One region of the Streptomyces sp. NPDC088553 genome, then DNA from elsewhere that is predicted to be linked to it. Evidence: riboswitches for the same ligand, from Rfam matches in the RefSeq annotation. Region 1 holds a riboswitch; each other region holds the start of a gene.
The links. A riboswitch is a leader RNA that binds a small molecule or an ion and turns the genes downstream of it on or off. The one in region 1 is predicted to bind cyclic di-AMP.
Positions count from the first base shown of each region.

Region 2: linked by a shared signal. The riboswitch ahead of ACIP8Z_RS36565 (M23 family metallopeptidase) and the one ahead of ACIP8Z_RS04560 (C40 family peptidase) in region 1 are both predicted to bind cyclic di-AMP.
Region 3: linked by a shared signal. The riboswitch ahead of ACIP8Z_RS06590 (transglycosylase SLT domain-containing protein) and the one ahead of ACIP8Z_RS04560 (C40 family peptidase) in region 1 are both predicted to bind cyclic di-AMP.

Region 1 covers NZ_JBIVMG010000001.1:1,025,688-1,033,391, reverse strand. The annotation lists gene ACIP8Z_RS04590 (VOC family protein) at 1-318, opposite strand, end outside; gene bioD (dethiobiotin synthase) at 535-1,269, opposite strand; gene ACIP8Z_RS04580 (adenosylmethionine--8-amino-7-oxononanoate transaminase) at 1,305-2,585, opposite strand; gene bioB (biotin synthase BioB) at 2,578-3,840, opposite strand; gene ACIP8Z_RS04570 (8-amino-7-oxononanoate synthase) at 3,984-5,165, shown strand; gene ACIP8Z_RS04565 (ATP-binding protein) at 5,324-5,761, shown strand; gene ACIP8Z_RS04560 (C40 family peptidase) at 5,836-6,312, opposite strand; cyclic di-AMP (ydaO/yuaA leader) riboswitch at 6,316-6,522, opposite strand; gene ACIP8Z_RS04555 (hypothetical protein) at 6,837-7,142, opposite strand; gene ACIP8Z_RS04550 (ClpP family protease) at 7,150-7,704, opposite strand, start outside.
Region 2 covers NZ_JBIVMG010000016.1:145,410-153,113, reverse strand. The annotation lists gene ACIP8Z_RS36580 (GNAT family N-acetyltransferase) at 1-644, opposite strand, end outside; gene ACIP8Z_RS36575 (HPr family phosphocarrier protein) at 887-1,168, shown strand; gene ACIP8Z_RS36570 (GntR family transcriptional regulator) at 1,335-2,018, opposite strand; gene ACIP8Z_RS36565 (M23 family metallopeptidase) at 2,243-3,013, opposite strand; cyclic di-AMP (ydaO/yuaA leader) riboswitch at 3,026-3,191, opposite strand; gene ACIP8Z_RS36560 (M16 family metallopeptidase) at 3,392-4,759, opposite strand; gene ACIP8Z_RS36555 (M16 family metallopeptidase) at 4,786-6,144, opposite strand; gene ACIP8Z_RS36550 (DNA topoisomerase (ATP-hydrolyzing) subunit A) at 6,326-7,704, shown strand, end outside.
Region 3 covers NZ_JBIVMG010000002.1:309,337-317,040, forward strand. The annotation lists gene ACIP8Z_RS06570 (SIS domain-containing protein) at 1-806, opposite strand, end outside; gene ACIP8Z_RS06575 (DeoR/GlpR family DNA-binding transcription regulator) at 955-1,776, shown strand; gene ACIP8Z_RS06580 (phosphocholine-specific phospholipase C) at 1,954-3,978, shown strand; gene ACIP8Z_RS06585 (hypothetical protein) at 4,064-4,666, opposite strand; cyclic di-AMP (ydaO/yuaA leader) riboswitch at 5,009-5,192, shown strand; gene ACIP8Z_RS06590 (transglycosylase SLT domain-containing protein) at 5,198-6,100, shown strand; gene ACIP8Z_RS06595 (phosphoribosyltransferase family protein) at 6,094-7,383, opposite strand; gene ACIP8Z_RS06600 (hypothetical protein) at 7,501-7,704, opposite strand, start outside.

The DNA of each region.
Region 1 (7,704 bases):
GCCCTCCGGGTCGCGCATGACCTGGAAGGAGCCCTGCTCGTCCGTCACCGGCCCGCCGACCCGGGACGCGCCCGCGGCCAGTGCCTCGTCGGCGGCCAGGACCGGGTCCTCGACCTCCAGGTCGAGATGGACGCGGTTCTTCACGGCCTTGCCCTCCGGCACCCGCTGGAAGGCGAGCCGGACGAAATCCGGCGGGTCCACGTACGACCAGTCGCCGCTCCGGTCGACCGGATCACCACCGAGGAGCCCTGCCCAGAACCGGACCAGAGCGGCCGGATCGGCACAGTCGAAGACGATCTCCTGAACGTGAGCGCGCATGCCTCCAGCCTACGGAGTGAAGGCACGCGCGTCCCTCGAAACGGGGCCCCGCGTCACGCGTCACGAGGCCCCGCCGCCTGCTCCACGGGCCCCCGCGTCACGCGTCACAAGGCCCCGCCGCCTGCTCCGCGGGCCCCCGCGTCACGCCTCACGAGGCCCCGCCTCCTGCTCCGCGGACCCCGGCGTCAAGCGTCACGAGGCCCCCGCGTCCTGCCGCTACGAAGCTCCCGCGTACGGCTCCGCGAATTTCTCCCGGAACGCGTCCCCGTCCCACGTGCCGCCGAGCTCCGGCCCCAGCCACCCGCCCGCCGCCGCCCGGAACTCCGCCGGGCCCAGCGACCCCGACCCCTCCGGTACGGCTCCGAGGAGCGGCGCGTCCGCCTCCCGCGGCAGGTCCGCCAGGTTGCAGCGCATCGCCAGGTCCGGCGCGTCCGGCCAGCTGCCGATCACCACGCCCAGCTGCTCGATCCCGCGCGCCCGCAGCGCCTCCGCCGTCAGGGTCGAGGAGTTGAGCGTCCCCAGACCGGCGGGGACGACCACCAGAACGGGCGCGCCGAGCAGCGCCGCCGCGTCCGCGAGCGTGCCGCCCTCCTCGTCGAAGCGGACGAGCAGCCCGCCCGCCCCCTCCACGAGCACCAGGTCGTACTCGGCGGCCAGCCGCCGCGCGGCCTCGGCGACCTCCGCGGGCCCGACCGGGGCGAGCCCTGCCCGCCGGGCCGCCGTCCCCGGGGCCAGCGGCTCCGGGAAACGACCCAGTTCGGCCGAGCCCACCGCGCCCGAGAGCCGGACGACCTCGTCCGCGTCACCGCGCTCGTCCGGCCCGACGCCGGTCTGCGCGGGCTTGAGGACGGCGACCGTACGGCCGGCGGCGGTGGCGACGGCGGCGACGGCGGCGGTCACGACGGTCTTGCCGATCTCCGTACCCGTACCGCTGACGACGATGATTCCCACGGTTCTCCCCGTTCTCCCGTTTCCCGTTCTTCCCGTCAGCCCGCGACCGCCGCCGCGCGCACCGCGGCGCAGATGCGGGCCAGGTCCTCGTCGCCCGTCACGTACGGCGGCATCGTGTAGATCAGGTCGCGGAACGGGCGCAGCCACACGCCCGACCGGACCGCCGCCTCCGTGGCCGCGGCCATGTCGACGTCGTGGTCGAGCTGGACGACGCCGATCGCGCCGAGCACCCGCACGTCGCGCACACCGGGGAGTTCCGCGGCGGGGGCGAGCCCCTCGCGGAGTCCCGTCTCGATGCGCTTGACCTCCAGCGCCCAGTCCTGGGACATCAGCAGGTCGATCGACGCGCAGGCCACCGCGGCGGCCAGCGGATTGCCCATGAAGGTCGGCCCGTGCGCCAGGACGGGAACCTCGCCGCGCGAGATGCCCTCGGCGATCTCCGTCGTGCAGAGCGTGGCCGCCATCGACAGGTAACCGCCCGTCAGCGCCTTGCCCACACACATCACATCGGGGGAGACACCGGCCTGGCCGGCGCCGAACAGCGTGCCCGTCCGGCCGAAGCCGGTCGCGATCTCGTCGAAGATCAGGAGGACCCCGTGCTCGTCGCAGGCCTCGCGGAGGACCCGCAGGTACTCGGGCGGGTGGAACCGCATCCCGCCCGCGTTCTGCACCACCGGCTCCACGATCACCGCGGCGACCTCGTCCGCGTGGAGGGCGATCTGCTCCCGCAGCATCCGGGCGTACGACTCCTCGTACGTGACCGGCGGCGCGTCGACGAACACCTGGCGCTGGAGCACGCCCGACCACAGCTCGTGCATCCCGCCCTCGGGGTCGCACAGCGACATCGGCTGCCAGGTGTCCCCGTGGTAGCCGCCACGCCAGGTCATCAGGAGCTGCTTGCCGGGCCGGCCCACCGAGCGCCAGTACTGCAGACACATCTTGGCCGCGACCTCGACGGAGACCGAGCCGGAGTCGCTGAGGAAGACGTGCTGGAGCGGTTCCGGGGTGATCTCGACCAGACGGGTGGCGAGCCGCACGGCCGGCTCGTGGGTGAGCCCGCCGAACATGACGTGGCTCATCCGGTCCAGCTGGCTGTGCGCCGCCTCGTTGAGGACGGGGTGGTTGTAGCCGTGGAGCGCCGACCACCACGAGGACATGCCGTCGATCAACTCGGCCTGGCCGTGCACCGGTTCGGCGAGCCGGAGCCGGACGCCCGACGCGGACTCGACGACCAGCGGCTCCGTGCGTCCCGGCATGGGCCCGTACGGATGCCAGACGTGTGCCCGGTCCAGGGCGAGCAGTTCGTCGTTACGCATTCGGGGCGAGCTCCGTCCCGGCGCCGCGGCGGCGCACCGCCACGAGGTCGGGACGGGCGCCCGGCACCTCGTTCGCGGGCTCGGCGGCGGGCTCCGCCGCAGGGGCCGCCTGCGCGTGACCGCCGCACGGACCGCAGCCGCCACCGGCCGCGTCGTGCGAGCCGCAGCCCGCGCCTTCCGACGCGTCGTGCGAGCCGCATCCCGCCGACGCCTGGGAACCACAGCCGCCGCCCGCCGCGGCGAGCGCGTCCGCGCGGTGCTTCGGGAGCGTCGTCGTGCCCGCGCCCTCCACCTCGAAGCCCGCGTCCGCGATCATGTCCAGGTCGGCCTGGCCGGCCTGGCCCTCGCTCGTCAGGTAGTCGCCGAGGAAGATCGAGTTCGCGATGTTCAGCGCGAGCGGCTGCATCGAGCGCAGGTGCACCTCACGGCCGCCCGCGATCCGCACCTCGACGTCGGGGCAGACGAACCGCACCATCGCCAGGATCCGCAGACAGCGCTGCGGGGTGAGGTTCCATTCCTTGGCGAGCGGCGTCCCCTCGAAGGGAATGAGGAAGTTGACCGGCACCGAGTCCGAGTCGAGCTCGCGCAGCGCGTACACGACGTCGACGAGGTCCTCGTCGGTCTCGCCCATGCCGGCGATCAGACCCGAGCAGGCCGACAGACCGGCGGCGTGCGCCTTCTGCACGGTGTCCACCCGGTCGGCGTACGTGTGGGTCTTGGTGATTCCGGCGTACGTCGCCTCGGACGTGTTCAGGTTGTGGTTGTACGCGTCGGCGCCGGCGTCCTTGAGCCGCTCCGCCTGGCCGTCCGAGAGGAGGCCCAGACAGGCGCACACCTCGATGCCCTCGTTCTGCTCCTTGATGGCCTCGATGGTCCTGCCGACCCGCTCGACGTCCCGGTCCGTCGGACCGCGGCCGCTCGCGACCAGACACACCCGCTTGGCCCCGCCCGCGACACCCGCGGCGGCGGCCTGCGAGGCCTCGTCCGGCTTCAGCCAGGTGTACTTGAGGATCTCGGCCTTGGAGCCGAGCCGCTGCGAGCAGTACGAGCAGTCCTCGGGGCACAGGCCCGACTTCAGGTTCACCAGGTAGTTGAGCTTCACCCGGCGCCCGAACCACTGACGGCGCACCTTGCCGGCCGCCGCCACCACATCGAGCAGTTCGTCGTCGGAGGTCGCCAGGACGGCGAGCGCTTCTTCACGGGTCGGCAGCTCGCGCCGCAGCCCCTTCTCCACCAGCGTGTTCAGCAGGTCCATAAACGCTGATCCTTGCCTACCGCCCACCCCCTGGCCAAGGAGGATCCGAACAAACGCCCCCGATAGAGGTGTGTGGATGACCACATCCCGACCTCGGCATCCTCCGGTTAGGGTCTGTGCGCTGCCTACAAAAGGATCGCCGAATGCCACAGGCCGACGACGCGGGGGCCGCGGGCCCCCGCCGTACCGCGTTCGACTGGACCGACGCCGAGGCGCGCCGCCGGGCGGACGCCGGTCTCGTCCGTACGCTGCGGCCACGGGCCGCCGAGTCGGACCTGCTCGACCTGGCGGGCAACGACTACCTGGGCCTCACCCGCCGCCCGGAGGTCACCGAGGCGGCCGCCGACGCGGCGAGGCGCTGGGGCGCCGGCTCCACCGGCTCCCGGCTCGTCACCGGCACCACCCGGCTGCACACCCGGCTGGAGCGCGAGCTCGCCGAGTTCTGCGGCTTCGAGGCTGCCCTCGTCTTCTCCTCCGGCTACACCGCCAACCTGGCCGCGCTCACCGCGCTCGGCGGCCGCGACTCCCTGATCGTCTCCGACGCGTCCAACCACGCCTCGATCGTGGACGGCTGCCGCCTGGCCCGCGCCGAGACGGCCGTCGTGCCGCACACCGAACCCGAGGCCGTACGCAAGACCCTCGGCGCGCACCCCGGGCGGCGGGCCCTGGTCGTCAGCGACTCCGTGTTCTCCGTCGACGGCGACAAGGCCCCGCTGGCGGAGCTGGCGGAAGCCTGCCGCGCGCACGGCGCCGGACTCGTGGTGGACGACGCCCACGGCTTCGGTGTCCTCGGCGAAGGCGGCCGGGGCGCCCTCCACGAGGCCGGGCTCGCGGGCGACGAGGACGTCATCGCCACCCTGACCCTCTCCAAGTCCCTCGGCAGCCAGGGCGGTGCCGTCCTCGGCCCGGCCCGGGTGATCGAGCACCTGGTGAACGCGGCCCGCACCTTCATCTTCGACACCGGTCTCGCCCCGGCCGCCGCGGGCGGCGCCCTCGCGAGCCTGCGTCTGATCAGGGCCGAACCGGGCCTCGCCGAGCGGGCCCGTACCGTCGCGACCACGCTGTACCGGCTGCTCACCGAGGCCGGTCTCACGGCGGCCCGGCCCGACGCGGCCGTCGTCTCGGTGCGCGCGCCCTCGCCGGAGGCGGCCCTGGGCTGGGCTGCGGACTGCCGGGAACAGGGGCTGGCGGTCGGCTGCTTCCGGCCCCCGTCGGTCCCCGACGGCATCTCACGGCTGCGGCTCACGGCCCGCGCCGATCTGACCGACGCGCAGATCGAGCACGCGGTACGGACGATCCTGCGCACCGCTCCCGCGGCCGGGTAGGACGCCAAGAGCGTTTCCGGGCCCCAGAGTTCACCGCTTCGGGCGACAGATGGGGACATATCTTGGTGGAACGCCGCACGGCGCGGCACGATCGGTGGCACTCTGACGCGAAGCGCAATCCGGGGCGGTGGCCCCGGTGGGAAAGGGACAGCGTCGTCATGGCAGATCACCAGGAAGCATCCGTCACGCTGCCGAGCGATCCCGCCTCGGTCCCCACAGCACGTCGGTACGTCGCGGACGTCCTCATGGGCTGGGGTCTGGACGACGCCGCGGAGATCGCGGACTCGATCCGGCTGATCGTCTCCGAACTGGCCACCAACGCCGTTCTGCACACGCTCGGGCAGTCGCCCACCTTCACGGTCGACGTCCGTCTGGAGCGCGACGAGCGGCTCCACATCGGCGTCACCGACAGTCATCCGCGCCGGCCGCGCCGCCTCCCGGCGGCGGTCCAGCAGGACAACGGCCGCGGCATGGTCATCATCCGCGTCCTGGCCGCGGAAGCCGGCGGCCGTCTGTCGGTCACGCCGACCGAGGACGGCGGCAAGACGGTCTGGATCACTCTGCCGTGGACCGTGGCCCCCATGGCGAGCTGTTAGGTCCCGTGCTGTCGGTCAGGGGTACGGCGGCGCCACCGCACCCCCCCCACGGACGAACCGCTACCGCCGCCTGATCAGCGGACGCGGCCGTAGTAGACCTTCGACGACCAGATCTTGTCGAGCTTCACCCATGAACCCGTCTTGGGCGAGTGCCAGATCTTGCCGCTCCCGGCGTAGATGCCCACGTGGTACACCCTCCCGCCGGAGTGGAAGAAGACCAGGTCCCCCTTCTGCCTGGTGGAGGCGGAGATGTGCCGGGTCTTGTTGTACTGCTGCTGCGCGGTGCGGGGCAGCGACTTGCCCGCCTGCTTGTACGCGTAGAGCGTCAGACCGGAGCAGTCGAACCTGGAGGGTCCGGTGCTCCCGTACCGGTACGGAGCTCCCTTCTTGGACGCGGCGACGCTCAGTGCCTTGTTCGCGTGCGTGGTGGCTGCCTGGGCCTCCGCCGCCGCACCGGGTGCGAACAGCGTGCCGCCGACGGCGGCGAGGGTGAGAGCCGAGACGGCTCCGGCCCGGGACAGCAGGGACGGGACGTGCATCTGCGCAGTCATGCGCAACCCTTCGTCAGCCGCCTGCGAAGGATGACCTGTCGGGTTCGGGCTGGCGAAGATGCCCGGCCGCTGACGCGGCTTCACCCCAAGGGACGGCCTCGCTGCCGGAACAGCGCGTACGCCCCGTAAAAATCGGGTCCTCCACTCCTGCCGATCCAATCCTGTCGACCAGACGTCCGGGACAGCGGCAGGACTCGGCGTCCGCCCGGACCGCCCCGCCGCGGTGGCGGGGGCTTGTCGTCGACAGGGATCTTGACCCACACACAGGTCGAAATCCGAGCTGAAACGGCGATATGTGAGGCTCCTCACGACTGATCCATACGGGTGGACAGGGAGCCTTTGCGATCTTCGGAGGTGTGGCCTACGAGCCTCGCACCAGCGGTGGAACACCCCATTCCGCCAGATGTGTACACCTGTTGCGCAACTCACCCGGCACATATGTCGACTCGTCGACTACGCCGAACGGGGGAGCGATTCTGCGGTGCGCGTCGGCCGTCCGGACCTCGACACGACACGCGGATATGTCAACTCGCCCGGGTGCGCGGGACGGTGACGCGGTCCGCGCGGCGCTCACCGTCCAACACCCTGAGGGCGCGCGCCAATGTGTCCGCGTGCACCTCGTTCTCGCCCCGCATATGCATGAGCGTCAGGGCTTGGAGGAGTGCCTCCGCCCGCCCTACCAGGGCTTGTGCCGCACGCAACGCGCCATAGGTATGCGGGCCTCTGGATGGATTGATCTTTCCGAGGAGGTCGACGACTTCGAGGTAGGCGTCGACGAGTTCACTCTCGGCGCGGGTCAGGGCGGGCAGCGGAGGCAGCTCGGGAACCACGGCCGGCTCACCCCGCCGTGCCGCCGGCGCCCGCGCGCCGGTTCGTGATCACGTGGTCCACCAGGCCGTACGCGACCGCCGCCGGCGCGTCCAGGACCGTGAGGCGGTCGAGGTCGGCGTCGACGCGCTCCCGGTCCCGCCCCGTGTGCTCGGCGAGCATCCCCGCCATCAGCGCGCGGAGGCGGAGCAGTTCACGGGCGTGGATGTCGAGATCGCTCGGCTGGCCCTGGAGCGGCTCGTCCATGGCGGGCTGACGCAGTGTGACCCGGGCGCCCGGGAGCATCATGCGCTTGCCCGGGGTGCCGGCGGAGAGCAGCACGGCGGCGGTGGAGACGGCCTGGCCCAGGCAGGTGGTCTCCACGTCGCAGTGGAGCGAGCGCATCGTGTCGTAGATCGCGGTCATGGCGCTGATCGAGCCGCCGGGGGAGTTGATGTAGAGCGAGACGTCCTGTTCGGGGCCCGCGTGGTCCAGATACAGGAACTGGGCGATGACGTCGTTGGCCGACGTCTCGTCGATCGGCGTCCCGAGGAAGACGATCCGGTTCGAGAGGAGCTTCGAGTA
Region 2 (7,704 bases), on a different contig from region 1:
GGGGTGAGGAGGCGTTGCACGGAGCGGGCCTCGGCCCGCTGCTCCCGCGCGCGCTGCACGGCGAGGGAGCGGTCGGTGGGTTCGAGGTCGAGGTGGAGCCGTACGGACCCGTCCTCGAAGCTGCGCTTCTGGGTGTAGCCCGCGTCCGTGAACACCTTGATCATCTTGGTGTTGGCGGGGAGCACCTCGGCGGCGAAGCGCCGGATGTCCCGCTCGCGCGCGACGGCCGCGATGTGTTCGAGGAGGGCGGAGGCGACGCCGCGTCCCTGATGGGCGTCCTGGACGAGGAAGGCGACCTCGGCCTCGTCGGCCGGGGCGGAGGCGGGCAGGCCCCGGTCGTTGATGCGGTCGTAGCGCACGGTGGCGATGAACTCGCCGCCCACGGTCGCCGCGAGGCCGACCCGGTCCACGAAGTCGTGGTGGGTGAAGCGGTGCACGTCCTTGGCGGACAGCCGCGGGTAGGGGGCGAAGAACCGGTAGTACTTCGACTCGTCCGAGACCTGCTCGTAGAAGCTGACGAGGCGGTCGGCGTCGTCGGCCGTGATGGGCCGGATGCGCGCGGTGCCGCCGTCGCGGAGCACCACGTCCGCTTCCCAGTGGTCGGGGTAGTCGTGCTCCGGCGGCTGGTCCGACGCGCTCTGCATGGGGTCAGCCTACGGCCGCGGCACGGTGGTGGCACGGGTCGCGCCACGGCGATGGCACCGGCCGCGACACGGCCGCGGCACCGCTCGCGCGGCGGGGGTCCGCCGTGCAAGGTAGGAGCACGCCGCGCTCGGCGAGGAAGGGCCGAACGGCGGTCCGATCCGGGCCGAAGGTCGGCGCGAGCACGCAGCATCCCGTGAGAGACTGGTCTAGACAACCCGCTTGAGACTTGAAGGGCAACACCATGGCTGAGCGCCGCGTCAACGTCGGCTGGGCCGAGGGCCTGCACGCCCGCCCCGCGTCCATCTTCGTCCGTGCCGCCACGGCTTCCGGCGTTCCGGTGACGATCGCCAAGTCCGACGGCACCCCGGTGAACGCCGCCTCCATGCTCGCCGTGCTCGGCCTGGGCGCACAGGGCGGCGAGGAGATCGTCCTCGCTTCGGAGGCCGACGGCGCCGAGGCCGCTCTGGACCGCCTGGCGAAGCTGGTCGCCGAGGGCCTGGACGAGCTCCCCGAGACCGTCTGATCCGGGTCGTCCCTCTCTGAACGACCTCTGCACGACCCCTGTACGACGAAAGGCCGTGACCGCCGGAATTCCGGCGGTCACGGCCTTTCGCTTTTCCACCGCCGCCCTTTCAGGGCAGCACGGAGCAGCAGCACCGAATTCCTATTCCATGTATACGATGCGCACGTTAATTCCGGGAACTCGCCGTGTTGACTGCGTGTTGCGAAACCCTCACACGCCCGCGGTCCGGCCGCTTGAGGCGGTGCAGCGACTGGGAGCGCTCCGCGTGCAGCGCGGTCAGCGACCGCGCCCGCTCGGCGTCACCGCGCGCCACGGCGTCCACGATCGCGCCGTGCTCGGCCCAGGCCTCCACCGGCCGCTCGGGCTGCTCGACCGCGTACATCCAGGCGATCTTGTGCCGTAGCTGGGTCAGCAGCGCCGTCAGGGCCGGGCTGCCGGAGGCCTGCGCGAGCGTCTCGTGGAACCAGCCGCCGAGTGAGCGCAGATCGTCGCCCTGGCCGCGCCTGGCCCGCTCCTGCCCCAGCCTGACCAGCCCGCGCAGCACCTTGAGGTGAGCCTCCGTGCGCCGCTGGGCGGCGCGGGCCGCCCCCAGCGGTTCGAGCAGCGCCCGCATGTCGAGCAGATCGGCGGCCTCCTGCTCGGTGGGCTCGGCGACATGCGCCCCGGCGTGGCGTCGGGAGACGACGAAGCCCTCGGACTCCAGGGTGCGCAGGGCCTCGCGGACCGGGACGCGGGAGACCCCGTACCGGCGGGCCAGTTGGTCCTCGGTCAGCCGGCTGCCCCGCTCGAAGACGCCGGAGACGATGTCGTCCCGGATCGCCGTGCATACCGAGTGCGCGGGAATGCGCATGTCCGACCTCCGCCTTTGGTCTGCGCGAGTCAATTCCGACGGCGCCTGTTCTGCGCCCGATCTGCGACTCTATTGCAGCACGCCGGAATTTCCGATGCCCCGGCGGAATATCGATGTCGCGGGACCGACGAAAAGCCCCGGCTCTGTACGAGCCGGGGCTTTTGCGATGCGGGGGGGGCGGAAGCTCCGCCCCTGCGCGAGGGGCGTCCTGGATCCGTCCTGGATCAGACGTTGACGCCGCGGGCGCGCAGGTACGCGATCGGGTTGATGTCGGAGCCGTACTCGGACGTCGTCCGCGCCTCGAAGTGGAGGTGCGGTCCGGTCGAGTTCCCGGTCGAGCCCGAGATGCCGATCCGCTGACCCGGCTCGACGCTCTGGCCGACGTAGACCCCGATGGAGGAGAGGTGACCGTACTGGGTGTACGTGCCGTCGTTCATCCGGATGACGATGTTGTTGCCGTACGCGCCGCCCCAGCCGGCCTCGACGACGGTGCCCGAGCCGACGGAGACGACGTTGCTGCCGTAGGCGGCGTGGAAGTCGATGCCGGAGTGGCTGCCGGAGGACCAGAGCGAGCCGCCGGTCTTGTAACCGGTGGACACGTACGTGCCCTCGACGGGCAGCTGGAAGGAGGCCAGGCGGCGACGCTCGGCCTCACGGGCCGCGCGCTGCTCGGCCTCGCGGATCTCCTTGGCACGGGCCTCGGCCTTGCGCTTCGCCTCGGCCTTGGCCTTCGCCTTGGCGGCGACCTCGAAGGCCTCCTGCTCCTGGGCGGCGGCCTGGGCGTCGATCCGCTCGGCGAGCGAGTCCTCGGTGATCACCTTGGTGAGACCGGTGTCCTCCAGCGAGCGGTGGTCCGTGTCGGCGGCGAGCGCCGGGGAAGCGAGGGTTCCGATGACGCCGGTGGTGGCGAGCGTCGCCGCGCCGGCGATGCCCACGCCGCGGCGCGCCATCCGGCTCGGAGCACGATGCTTCCCGGTGGCACGGGTGAACGCCATGTAGGGGCTGATCCTTTCCTTCCCTCTCGCCTACCGGGTTAGCTGACGGGTTCGGAGCAGGAAGGTCTCCTACGAGCCCCTCCGTACGAGACGAAGGCGCCCGATTCACCCCAGGGACTACGTGTGGGTCCCCGGCTCCCCAGGCTCGCGCCTGACGGGGACTCGGCGATGTCTGTCCGATGCCGCGGGTGCGGCACGTGCAACTGACGAACAGACGCACCGACGCTATGCGGATCGTCTTCCAATCACCAACCGGACACACATTTTGTAAGACATGCCACAGGGCATACAACCATCCTTGATCAAAATACGGACAAAGGGGAGGACCCCGACGAACTATGCCGTCGGGGCCCTCCTTTGCCGTGTCGGCGGCGTGAATCAGCCGGTCACGACGGTCACTTCACCGATCCCGAGCGCGCGCACCGGCTCCGCGATCTGCGCCGCGTCGCCGACGAGCACGGTGACGAGCCGGTCCACGGGGAAGGCGCTGACCACGGCCGCGGTCGCCTCGACCGTCCCGGTCTCGGCCAGCCGGGCGTACAACTGGGCCTGGTAGTCGTCCGGGAGGTGCTGCTCCACCTGGTCGGAGAGCGTCCCGGCGACGGAGGCGGCGGTCTCGTACTTGAGCGGCGCGACCCCCACCAGGTTCTGCACGGCCGTCTCCCGCTCGGCGTCGGTGAGGCCCTCCGCGGCCAGCGTCCGCAGCACCTTCCACAGGTCGTCGAGCGCCGGACCGGTGTTGGGCGTGTCGACGGAACCGCTGATGGCGAGCATCGAGGCGCCGTTCCCCCGGCCGTCCGAGCGGAGCACCTGCCCGAAGGCGCGCACGCCGTACGTGTAGCCCTTCTCCTCGCGCAGGACCCGGTCGAGCCGCGAGGTGAGGGTGCCGCCGAGGCAGTACGTGCCCAGGACCTGGGCCGGCCAGACGCTGTCGTGGCGGTCGGGTCCGACCCGGCCGATCAGCAACTGGGTCTGGACGGCGCCGGGACGGTCCACGATGACGACCCGTCCGGTGTCGTCGGCGGTGATCGGCGGCATCGGGAGCGGCTCGGCCGGCTCGCCGGTCCAGGCGCCCAGGGTCTCGGCGAGGACCTTGTCCAGGTCGACACCGGTGAGGTCGCCGACGACCACGGCGGTGGCCGTGGCGGGCCGGACGTGCGCCTCGTAGAAGGCGCGGACCGCGGCGGCGTCGATCGCCTCGACGGTCTCCTCGGTGCCCTGGCGCGGCCGGGACATCCGGGCCTCGGCCGGGAACAGCTCCTTGGAGAGCTGCTTGGCGGCGCGGCGGGACGGGTTGGCCGTCTCGTGCGGGATCTCGTCGAGGCGGTTGCGCACCAGGCGCTCGACCTCGGTCTCGAGGAACGCCGGGGCGATCAGGGCCTCGGAGACCAGACCGAGCGCCTTGGGCAGCCGGGAGACGGGAACCTCCAGGGAGACCCGTACGCCGGGGTGGTCGGCGTGCGCGTCGAGCGTGGCGCCGCAGCGCTCCAGCTCGGCCGCGAACTCCTCGGCGCTCTGCTGGTCCGTGCCCTCGAAGAGCGCGCGGGCCATGATGGTGGCGACACCGTCGAGACCGGCGGGCTCGGCGTCCAGCGGGGCCGGCAGGAAGATCTCCACGGCCACGACCTGCTGGCCGGGGCGGTGACTGGTGAGCACCGTCAGGCCGTTGTCCAGGGCGCCGCGGTCCGGGGCCGGGAAGGCCCAGGGCCGGGCGACGCCGGGCGTCGGCTGCGGGTGGAAGTCCATGCTCGTCAAAGACGCGGCGGCGTCGGTCACTGGTCCGCTCCCTCTTCCTCGTCGTCGCCGTCGGCGTTCTCGCTCTGTTCGGCCGCCAGGGGCTCGTAGACCAGCACCGCGCGGTTGTCGGGGCGCAGCGTGGCCGCGGCGACCTCCCGCACCTCGTCGGCGGTGATCGCCAGGACGCGGTCGACGGCGGTCAGCGCCAGCTGCGGGTCGCCGAACAGCACGGCGAACCGGCACAGTTCGTCGGCGCGGCCCGCGACGGTGCCGAGCCGGTCGAGCCACTCGCGCTCCAGCTGGGCCTGCGCGCGCTCCATCTCCTCGGGCGTGGGGCCCTCGGCGGCGAACCGGGCGAGCTCCTCGTCGACGGCCGCCTCGATCTGCGGGACCTCGACCCCGCCGGAGGTCTTGACGTCCAGCCAGCCGAGCGAGGGCGCGCCGGCGAGCCGCAGCATGCCGAAGCCGGCGGCGACGGCCGTACGGTCGCGGCGGACCAGGCGGTTGTGCAGCCGGGAGGACTCACCGCCGCCGAGGACCGTCAGGGCCAGGTCGGCGGCGTCGCACGCGCGCGTGCCGTCGTGCGGCAGCCGGTAGGCGGCCATCAGCGCGCGGGCCGGGACCTCCTCCTCGACGACCTCGCGCAGCTGCTCGCCGATGATCTCGGGCAGGTCGCCGGAGCGCGGTGCGGGCTTGCCGTCGTGGCCGGGGATGGAGCCGAAGTACTTCTCGACCCAGGCGAGCGTCTGCTCCGGGTCGATGTCGCCGACGACCGACAGCACGGCGTTGTTCGGGGCGTAGTACGTGCGGAAGAAGTTCCGCGCGTCCTCCAGGGTGGCCGCGTCCAGGTCGGCCATCGACCCGATCGGCGTGTGGTGGTACGGGTGCCCCTCCGGGTAGGCCAGGGCGGTCAGCTTCTCGAAGGCCGTTCCGTACGGCACGTTGTCGTAGCGCTGGCGGCGCTCGTTCTTGACGACGTCCCGCTGGTTCTCCATGGACTCGTCGTCCAGGGCGGCGAGCAGCGAGCCCATGCGGTCGGCCTCCAGCCAGAGCGCGAGCTCCAGCTGGTGCGTGGGCATGGTCTCGAAGTAGTTGGTGCGCTCGAAGCTCGTCGTGCCGTTGAGCGAGCCGCCCGCGCCCTGCACGAGCTCGAAGTGGCCGTTGCCGTGGACCTGCTTCGAGCCCTGGAACATCAGGTGCTCGAAGAGGTGGGCGAGGCCCGTGCGGCCCGGGACCTCGTGCCGCGAGCCGACGTCGTACCAGAGGCAGACCGCGGCGACCGGGGTCAGGTGGTCCTCCGAGAGCACCACGCGCAGGCCGTTCGCCAACCGGTGCTCGGTCGCTGTCAGGCCGCCGGAGCCGGCCTCGGCCGTGGCCGTGTGACCCATGGGCATGTACGTCCCTTCGATCGCGATGTGAAAAAGTCCTGCCACTGTATGCAAGCGCGCCGACACCTGGCGAAGTTCCCGCCCCCCGGAGATGTCCCTCTTCCGGGTCGCGGTCGGCGTTGTCGGTGGCACGGTCCACAATGGTCCGCGTCAGATCAACCTTGTTGGTGAAGGAGCCGCAGCCGCGATGGCCCGCCGCAGCACGAAGACACCGCCGCCGGACGACGCGTTCGAGGAGCGAATCCTCGACATCGACGTTGTCGACGAGATGCAGGGCTCCTTCCTCGAGTACGCGTACTCGGTGATCTACTCGCGTGCCCTCCCGGACGCCCGTGACGGCATGAAGCCCGTCCAACGACGCATCGTTTTCCAGATGAACGAGATGGGGCTCCGGCCGGACCGGGGCTTCGTCAAGTGCGCCCGCGTCGTCGGCGAGGTGATGGGCAAGCTCCACCCGCACGGCGACGCGTCGATCTACGACGCCATGGTCCGCATGGCGCAGCCCTTCTCCATGCGTCTCCCCCTGGTCGACGGCCACGGCAACTTCGGTTCCCTGGGCAACGACGACCCGCCCGCCGCCATGCGGTACACCGAGTCCCGGATGGCCCCGGCCGCGCTGCTCATGACCGAGTCCATCGACGAGGACACGGTCGACTTCTCGCCGAACTACGACGGCCAGGAGCAGGAGCCGGTGGCACTGCCCGCCGCCTACCCGAACCTGCTGGTCAACGGCGCGTCGGGCATCGCGGTCGGCATGGCGACCAACATGCCCCCGCACAACCTCGGCGAGGTGATCGCGGCCGCCCGCCACCTGATCCGCCACCCGGGCGCCGACCTCGAGACGCTGATGCGTTTCGTGCCCGGCCCCGACCTGCCGACCGGCGGCCGGATCGTCGGTCTGTCCGGCATCAAGGACGCGTACGAGTCGGGCCGCGGCTCGTTCAAGATCCGCGCCACGACGAGCGTGGAGACGGTGACGGCGCGCCGCAAGGGCATCGTCGTGACCGAGCTGCCGTTCACGGTCGGCCCCGAGAAGGTCATCTCCAAGATCAAGGACCTGGTCGGTTCCAAGAAGCTCCAGGGCATCGCGGACGTCAAGGACCTGACCGACCGCAACCACGGCCTGCGCCTGGTCATCGAGATCAAGAACGGCTTCGTGCCCGAGGCCGTCCTGGAGCAGCTCTACAAGCTGACGCCGATGGAGGAGTCCTTCGGCATCAACAACGTGGCGCTGGTGGACGGCCAGCCGCTGACGCTCGGCCTCAAGGAGCTCCTGGAGGTCTACCTCGACCACCGCTTCGAGGTCGTCCGGCGCCGCTCCGAGTTCCGCCGCACCAAGAAGCGGGACCGGCTCCACCTGGTGGAGGGCCTGCTCGTCGCCCTGCTCGACATCGACGAGGTCATCCGGCTGATCCGGGAGAGCGAGAACTCGGCGCAGGCCAAGGAGCGCCTGATCGAGCGCTTCTCGCTCAGCGAGATCCAGACGCAGTACATCCTGGACACCCCGCTGCGCCGCCTCACCAAGTTCGACCGGATCGAGCTGGAGACCGAGCAGGACCGGCTCAA
Region 3 (7,704 bases), on a different contig from region 1:
AGCGGGTCGAGGTCGCTCTCGGCGAGGGTGCCGCCGACCTTGCGCACCTCGTCCGCGAGTCCGGCCGGCAGCGCGCCGAAGCCCCAGGTGACCCGGCCGGGACCGGTGATGCTGATGGGGCCGTGGCGGTACTCCATCGCCGGGTACGCCTCCGTCCACGCGCCCGCGGCCTCGCGCATCTTCAGACCGGCCTCCAGGGCGAGACCGTAGGTCCAGCCCATGCCGAGGAACGTGAACTGCTCGGCCGCGCGGACGTCCTCGCCGAGCGGGGAGACGAGCGCCAGTTCGGCGTCCCGCGCGGCCTCCTCGACGGTGGCCACCCCCTCGGGCAGGGCGTCCTCGGCCTCCAGGTGCGCACGGAGGAGGGCGAGCGCCGTGGTCGCGAAGCGGGTCTGGACCACCGACTCCTCGTCGGCGAAGTCCAGGACGGCGACCTCGTCGGCGAGGTCCATGACCGGAGTCGTGGGATCGGCCGTGATCGCGCCCGTGGGGATCGTGCCGCGCAGCCGGGACAGCACGCCGAGGACCTCACTGGTGGTGCCGGAGCGGGTGATGGCGACGACCCGGTCGTAGCCGCGCCCGTAGGGGAACTCGGAGGCGGCGAAGGCGTCGGTCTCCCCGTGGCCGCCGGACTCGCGCAGCTCGGCGTAGGCCAGGGCCATGAACCAGGAGGTGCCGCAGCCGATCACCGCGACCCGCTCGCCCCGTCGGGGCAGCGCGGAGGTGTGCTGGGGCAGCGTGCGGGCAGCCTGACGCCAGGTCGTCGGCTGGGACGCGATCTCCACGGCGGTACGGGTGGTGCTCATGCCGGTCTCCTTGCAAGAAGAGTGCACTGAAATGATGAAAGATGCTTGAAGTCCATGCCATTCAAGCAGAAACATGCATGCTCTTTCCAGGTCCCGCGCCCACCGACAGATAGAATCGGACGCGCGCACGAGCCCGAGGGAGGGACCCATGTCCAAGCACGAGCGGTGGAACACGCTCCTTGAACTACTCGCCGCCTCGGGGAAGCTGGAGGTCGAGGAGGCGGCGACCGCACTGGACGTGTCGGCCGCCACGATCCGCCGCGACCTCGACGAGCTCGCCGAGCAACAGTTGTTGATACGGACCCGGGGCGGCGCGGTCGCGCACGGCGTCTCGTACGAGCTGCCGCTGCGCTACAAGTCGACGCGGCACGCCGCGGAGAAGCGGCGGATCGCGGAGGCGGCCGCCGACCTGATCGCCCCCGGCGAGGTCGTCGGACTCAACGGCGGTACGACCACGACGGAGGTGGCGCGCGCCCTCGCCCTGCGGTTCGCGAGCGGCCGGGCCGACACCGCGGGGACGGCCGGGACGGCGGGAACGGCGAACTCCGGACCCGCCCTGACCGTGGTCACCAACGCGCTCAACATCGCCGGTGAGCTCGCCGTGCGCCCGCAGATCAAGATCGTCACCACCGGCGGCGTCGCACGCCCCCAGACGTATGAACTGGTGGGCCCCCTGACGGTCGGGGTGCTCAACGAGGTCGTGCTCGACGTGGTGGTGCTCGGGGTCGACGGGGTCGACGCCGGGCTGGGGGTGATGGCGCACCAGGAGGACGAGGCGAGCATCAGCCGACTCTTCGCGGAGCGGGCGAGCCGGGTCGTCGTGGTGACCGACTCCTCGAAGATGGGCCGCCGGGCCTTCGCGCGGATCTGTGGTCTGGACCGGATCGATCTGCTCGTGACCGACACGGGCATCGACGCGGAGGCGGTCGCCCAGCTCACCGAGGCCGGGGTGAAGGTCCTCGCCGTCTGAACCTTCGGACGCCATTGGTATGCAGTTGGACCAATCCACAGCCCTATATCCCTTGGATCCAGGGCGCCCCGGGCTGTTAATCCACTAATTACCGCACGGCTGTATACCTTTAAGCTCCCCTCCCTCATCATGTCTCCGACGTGCCGCCGGGGCACACCGTGACAGGAGAGGCGGAGCATGATTCCCATCAGCCGCAGAGGATTCGTCGGCATCGGCGCGGGGCTCGTGGCGGGCGCGGCGCTGCCGACGGCCCGGGCCTCCGCCGCCGCCAGGGGGGCCACCGGCACCCTCACCGACGTCCGGCACGTGGTGATCCTCATGCAGGAGAACCGCAGCTTCGACCACTACTTCGGCACCCTGCGCGGTGTACGGGGCTTCGGCGACCGCGCCGCGGGCAACATCCCCGGCGGCTGGGGCACGTTCAACCAGCCCAACTGGGGCGGCCGCCAGTACCCCTGGAAGCTCAGCGACACCCCGCCCGCCGGCGGTGTGGACGGCGAGACCCTCGCCCAGTGCAACGGCGACCTGCCGCACAGCTGGACCTCGCAGCACGCCGCCTGGAACAAGGGCCGCCTCGACAACTGGGTCACCGGCGTGGGCAACACCCGGACGCTCGGCCACCTCGACCGCGAGGACATCCCCTTCCACCACGCGCTCGCCGACCACTACACGATCTGCGACGCGTACTTCTGCTCGGCGCTGAGCGCCACCGGCCCCAACCGCACCTTCCTGTGGAGCGGGAAGATCGACGGCTCCAGCAAGGACGGCGGCGACGAGTCGGGACTCACCTGGGAGACGTACGCCGAGGCACTCCAGCGGGCCGGGGTGAGCTGGAAGGTCTACCAGAACGCCCAGGACAACTACGGCGACAACGGTCTCGCGTACTTCAAGAAGTTCACCGACGCTCGGCCCGGAGACCCGCTGTACGACCGCGGCATGGGCTCGGTCCCCAAGGTGACCGGCTCGACCCCGGACGACATCGCCGCCGCGATCCGCGCCGACGTCGTCGCGGGCACCCTGCCCCAGGTGTCGTGGGTGGTCGCGAGCGAGGCGTTCTCGGAGCACCCCTACGCACCGCCCGGGGACGGCGCGCACTTCGTCGACCTCGTCTACCGCGCGCTCGCCGCCGACGCCGATGTGTTCGACTCGACGGTGCTGTTCCTCAACTACGACGAGAACGACGGCTTCTTCGACCACGTGCCGCCGCCGGTCGCTCCCCCGGGCACCCCGGGCGAGTACCTCGACGGCGTACCGATCGGCCTGGGCTTCCGGGTCCCCATGATTGTCATGTCCCCGTGGACCCGGGGCGGCTGGGTCAGCTCGGAGGTCTTCGACCACACCTCGGTGCTGCGCTTCATGGAGACCTGGACGACCGCCCTCGGCACCCCGGCCACCTGCCCCAACATCAGTGCCTGGCGACGGAAGGTGACGGGCGATCTGACCGGCGTCTTCGACTTCGCCCATCCGGTGTACGGCGTACCGGCCGGCCTTCCCTCCACGGCTAAGGTCATCGGCCAGGCGACCTGCGGTCCGCTGCCGAACCCGGCGCCCCAGAACAACGCCCAGCCCGCACAGGAGCCCGGCACCCGGCCGGCCCGCGCCCTGCCGTACCAGGTGAACGGCAATCTCGACCGCTTCGAGTTCGGGGCCGCGGGCAAGATCCTCGCCTGGTTCTCGATGACGAACCAGGGCACCGAGGCCAAGCGGGCGGCCCACTTCTCGATCCACCCGCACCAGCACCGCGACACGGCCGCCTGGCAGTACACCGTCGACCCGGGCGGCACGGCCACCGACTACTTCAACATCGGCCTGGGATCGGGGTCCGGCAAGTACGACATCTCGATGATGGGCCCCAACCGCTTCCTGCGCCGGTTCATCGGGGACGCCTCCAAGGCCGGCAAGGCCATCGAGGTGACCTCCCGGTTCGCGACCGAGGCGGGGACGGGCCGGACGGCCCTGTGGTTCAAGCTGAGCAACACCTCGGCCGGACCGGTGACCTTCACGATCCGCTCGAACGCCTACCGCACCGACGGCCCCTGGACCTACACGGTCCCGGCCAACTCCACACGGGAGGACTTCTTCAACGCGGTCGCCTACAACAACGGCTGGTACGACTTCACCGTTCTGGCCGACATCGACGGGACCTGGTCGCGCCGGTACACCGGTCACATCGAGACCGGAGCTCCGAGCATCACCGGCTGATCCCGCCCCCGGATGCGGGGCGGCGGCCGCTTCGGCGCCGCCCCGCACCTGCGGACAGGCCATCAGGCATGGGGCGTCAGGGCCGTCAGCGTCCGGCGTGCGCCGCGCGGTGGATCGTCGCGTCGAGAAGGGCCACCGCCTCGGCGGCCGTACGGCCCGGGGCACGGTTCCACGGCCCGATCAGCTCGTGCCACCCCCGCGACCGGAGCTCGGCCATGATCCAGGCTGCCGCCTCGTTCATCGTGGCCGCGCTGCCGAAGCCGAGACGGTGCGCGGCGAGGAGGGCACCGCAGACACACCGGGCCCCGCGGCGGTCTCGCAGCTTGTACGGGGCGTTCTGCCAGCCCCACTCCGTCAGCACGAGGCGCGCGTAGCCGAGGTGGACCGAGGGGCGCAGCTCTGGCCGGCCGACACGGCGCCAGGCGTGCAGCCGGTCGGGCAGGACGGCCCCGATCCGGCCGGGGAGCCGATGCTCGGCGGGAGGGGACGGCGGCAGCGCTGCGAGCGCGTCGGCGACGAGCCGCTCCACCGGCACGGTGAGCAGGTCACGCCAGCTCTCCACGGCGGGCGCGGACACCGGCGGCTCGGTCCAGTCCGTGACGATCCGCTGCCAGGTGGCGCTCTCGTAGAGGGCGGCGGCCTCACGGTCGAGGGTCTCGGGGGTGAGCAGGGAGGCGGAGGGCGACATCCGGGCGGCTCCTCGGTCGGGGTGACTCCATCTTTCACGAGGAATGTCGGTTTTGCGACTTATGCCCTTGAGTGCCCACGCGGCCGAACGGGGCCTTATCGCCCACTACCCCATTAACAGAATTAACGTGCATATTCGGACATTGAGCACCTGGTGATGCGACTCACTTTCCAGAAGACTCCCCGGTGATCGGAATCCGCGCAGGCCGTGCGGGACAAGGAAGTTCGATGCGCGGGAGTCGCCCTCGATCTTGAATTCCATGAATTCGGTGATCCTTTCACCGACCCCTGGACCCAGATCCTCTTGTTCTCGGTCGCATTACTGGCCTACGGTCACCTCCATTCGAGCGGATCGCCGAATCCTGCCACCGTTCGAAATACCTCCCTTTCACCCGACGGCAGGAGCGGGGGACCCACGAATACGCCGGCCCGGATTCCGGAACGGCTCGGGGTGAAGCCGCGTGCGCGCGGCCGGACATCTCCAGTCCGAACCCGACAGCTCACCCCGAAGGCGCCGGAGAGGAATCCCGTCATGCCTGCTCACGGTAAGCACCGCCGCCCCCGCCGCCGCCCCGTCTCGCGTGGACTCGCGCTCGTCGGCACGGGCGGAGCCGCTCTCGCCCTCCCGCTCATCGCCCCGGCTGTGGCCGGCGCCGCGCCTGTCTCCGGAGCTCCGGAAACCGCCGCCAAAACCATCACCGCCCCCGCCGCCCCGGTCGCCACGAAGGCCGCCGCGAAGGCTCCCGCCGCTCCCGCCGCCGCGCGCACCTACACGGTCGTCAGTGGCGACTCGCTTTCTCTGATCGCCCAGAAGAAGGGAATTCAGGGCGGCTGGAAGGGTCTTTACCGCGCCAACAAGAGCGTCGTGGGTGACAATCCGTCACTTATTCACCCGGGCCTCGAACTGACGCTTCGTCCGGGTTCCGTGAAGGTCGCCGCTCCCGCGAAGGCCGCGGCTCCCACGAAGGCGAAGAAGACCGCCACGACCGAACGGGCGAGCCGCTCCGAGCGCCGGAGCGCCACCCCGGCCGTCGCCACCACCGGTGCCTCGGCCGCCGCTCCCGCGGCCGCCGCCGCTCCGGTCCAGGCCGTGCCCGTCGCCGCCACCCAGTACGCGAACAACCTCGACGGCTGGATCCGCGAGTCGCTGGACATCATGGCCCAGCGCGGCATCCCCGGCTCGTACGAGGGGATCCACCGCAACATCATGCGGGAGTCCTCCGGCAACCCCCAGGCCATCAACCTCTGGGACTCGAACGCCGTGGCCGGCACGCCCTCCAAGGGGCTGCTCCAGGTCATCGAGCCGACCTTCCTGGCCTATCACGTGCCCGGCACGTCGATGGACCTGTTCGACCCGGTCGCCAACATCACCGCCGCCTGCAACTACGCGGCCGACCGCTACGGCTCCATCGACAACGTCAACGGCGCCTACTGATCCCGGAAGTGCCCGGTGAACCAGGAGGTGGCGAGCTCCGCCACCTCCTCCAGGGCACCCGGCTCCTCGAAGAGGTGCGTGGCGCCCTCCACGACCTCCAGCCGGCTCTCGCAGCGCAGCAGCGACTCGGCCCGCCGGTTGAGGTCCAGGACCAGCGCGTCCCTGCCTCCGACCACGAGCAGCGTCGGGGCCTTCACCCGCGCCAGGTGGTCGGCCGCGAGGTCCGGCCGGCCACCGCGTGAGACGACGGCGGCCACGGAGGACTCGGGGTCGCCCGCCGCCCACAGCCCGGCGGCCGCTCCCGTACTGGCCCCGAAGTAGCCCAGCGGGAGACCGTCGCTCTCCGGCCGCCCGGCGAGCCACTCCGTGGCGCGGGCGAGCCTGCCGGCGAGCAGCGGGGTGTCGAAGACATGCGCCCGGTCGACCGCCTCGGCCTCGGTGAGCAGGTCGAACAGCAGCGTTCCGAGTCCCGCCCGGTTGAGCGCCCCCGCCACCGCCCGATTGCGGGGACTGTGGCGGCTGCTCCCGCTGCCGTGGGCGAACAGGACGATGCCGGTCGCGCCCTCGGGCACCGCGAGTCGTCCGGCGAGCGTGACACCGTCGGCGACGGGGATCCGTACGTCCGCGTCCTGGACGACCGGTCCGTGCGCGGCGCGGATCCGGTCGAGACAGGCGATGACCTCCGCGTCCGGGGTCTGCGTGAAGTCCTGGTAGAACTGTCCGATCGCGTAGAAGATCTCCGGCGCGTGCACGCTCACCGTCTCGTCGGCCTCACCCCCGAGCCGGGCCGTCCATCCGCGGGGCGCCACCGGCACCGCGAGGATGATCCGGGCGGCGCCCCGGGCCCGTACCACCCGGCAGGCCGCCAGCGCCGTGGCGCCCGTGGCGAGACCGTCGTCCACGACCAGGACCGTTCGGCCTCCCAGGGGAACGGAAGGCCTGCTGCCCCGATAGCGGCGGGCCCGCAGATCGAGCTCGGCGTGCTCGCGCTCCTCGACCGCGGCCAGTTCACGCGCCCCGACCCCGGCCTCGTGGAGCACCCGCTCGTTCACCACCCGTACGCCACCCTCGCCGAGCGCGCCCATCGCCAGCTCCGGCTGCTGGGGCACCCCCAGCTTCCGCACCAGACAGATGTCGAGCGGGGCATCGAGGGCGTCGGCCACCTCTGCCGCCACCGGCACCCCACCCCGCGGCAGACCGAGCACCACGACGTCATGGCCCTTGAGGTGGTCGAGCCGGGCGGCCAGCTGCCGACCGGCGTCGGTGCGATCACTGAAGAACATGGCCCGCCGTCCTTCCGCCTGCACGGCTCCGGGCTCGGGAAGGAACGCCGTGCTCCGTCCCCTGCCCGTCCCTCCAGGGTAAGACGCCCCTTCCCCGGCGGGCGGGTGAGCCGGCCGTCAGCGGGACTGGAGGGCGTCGAGGGCCACCGCCTGGGCTATCGCGAGCCGCCGGTCGAGCTCCGGGTCCGCTATGTCGAGCACGTACCGGTCGCGGAGACCGAAGAGCTTCTCCACGGACATCACCGAGCGGCCCGACTCGGTGAAGTCGAAGTGGTAGGGCACGACGAAGGGAAGCAGGTCGGCGTAGGGGAGGAACTCCCA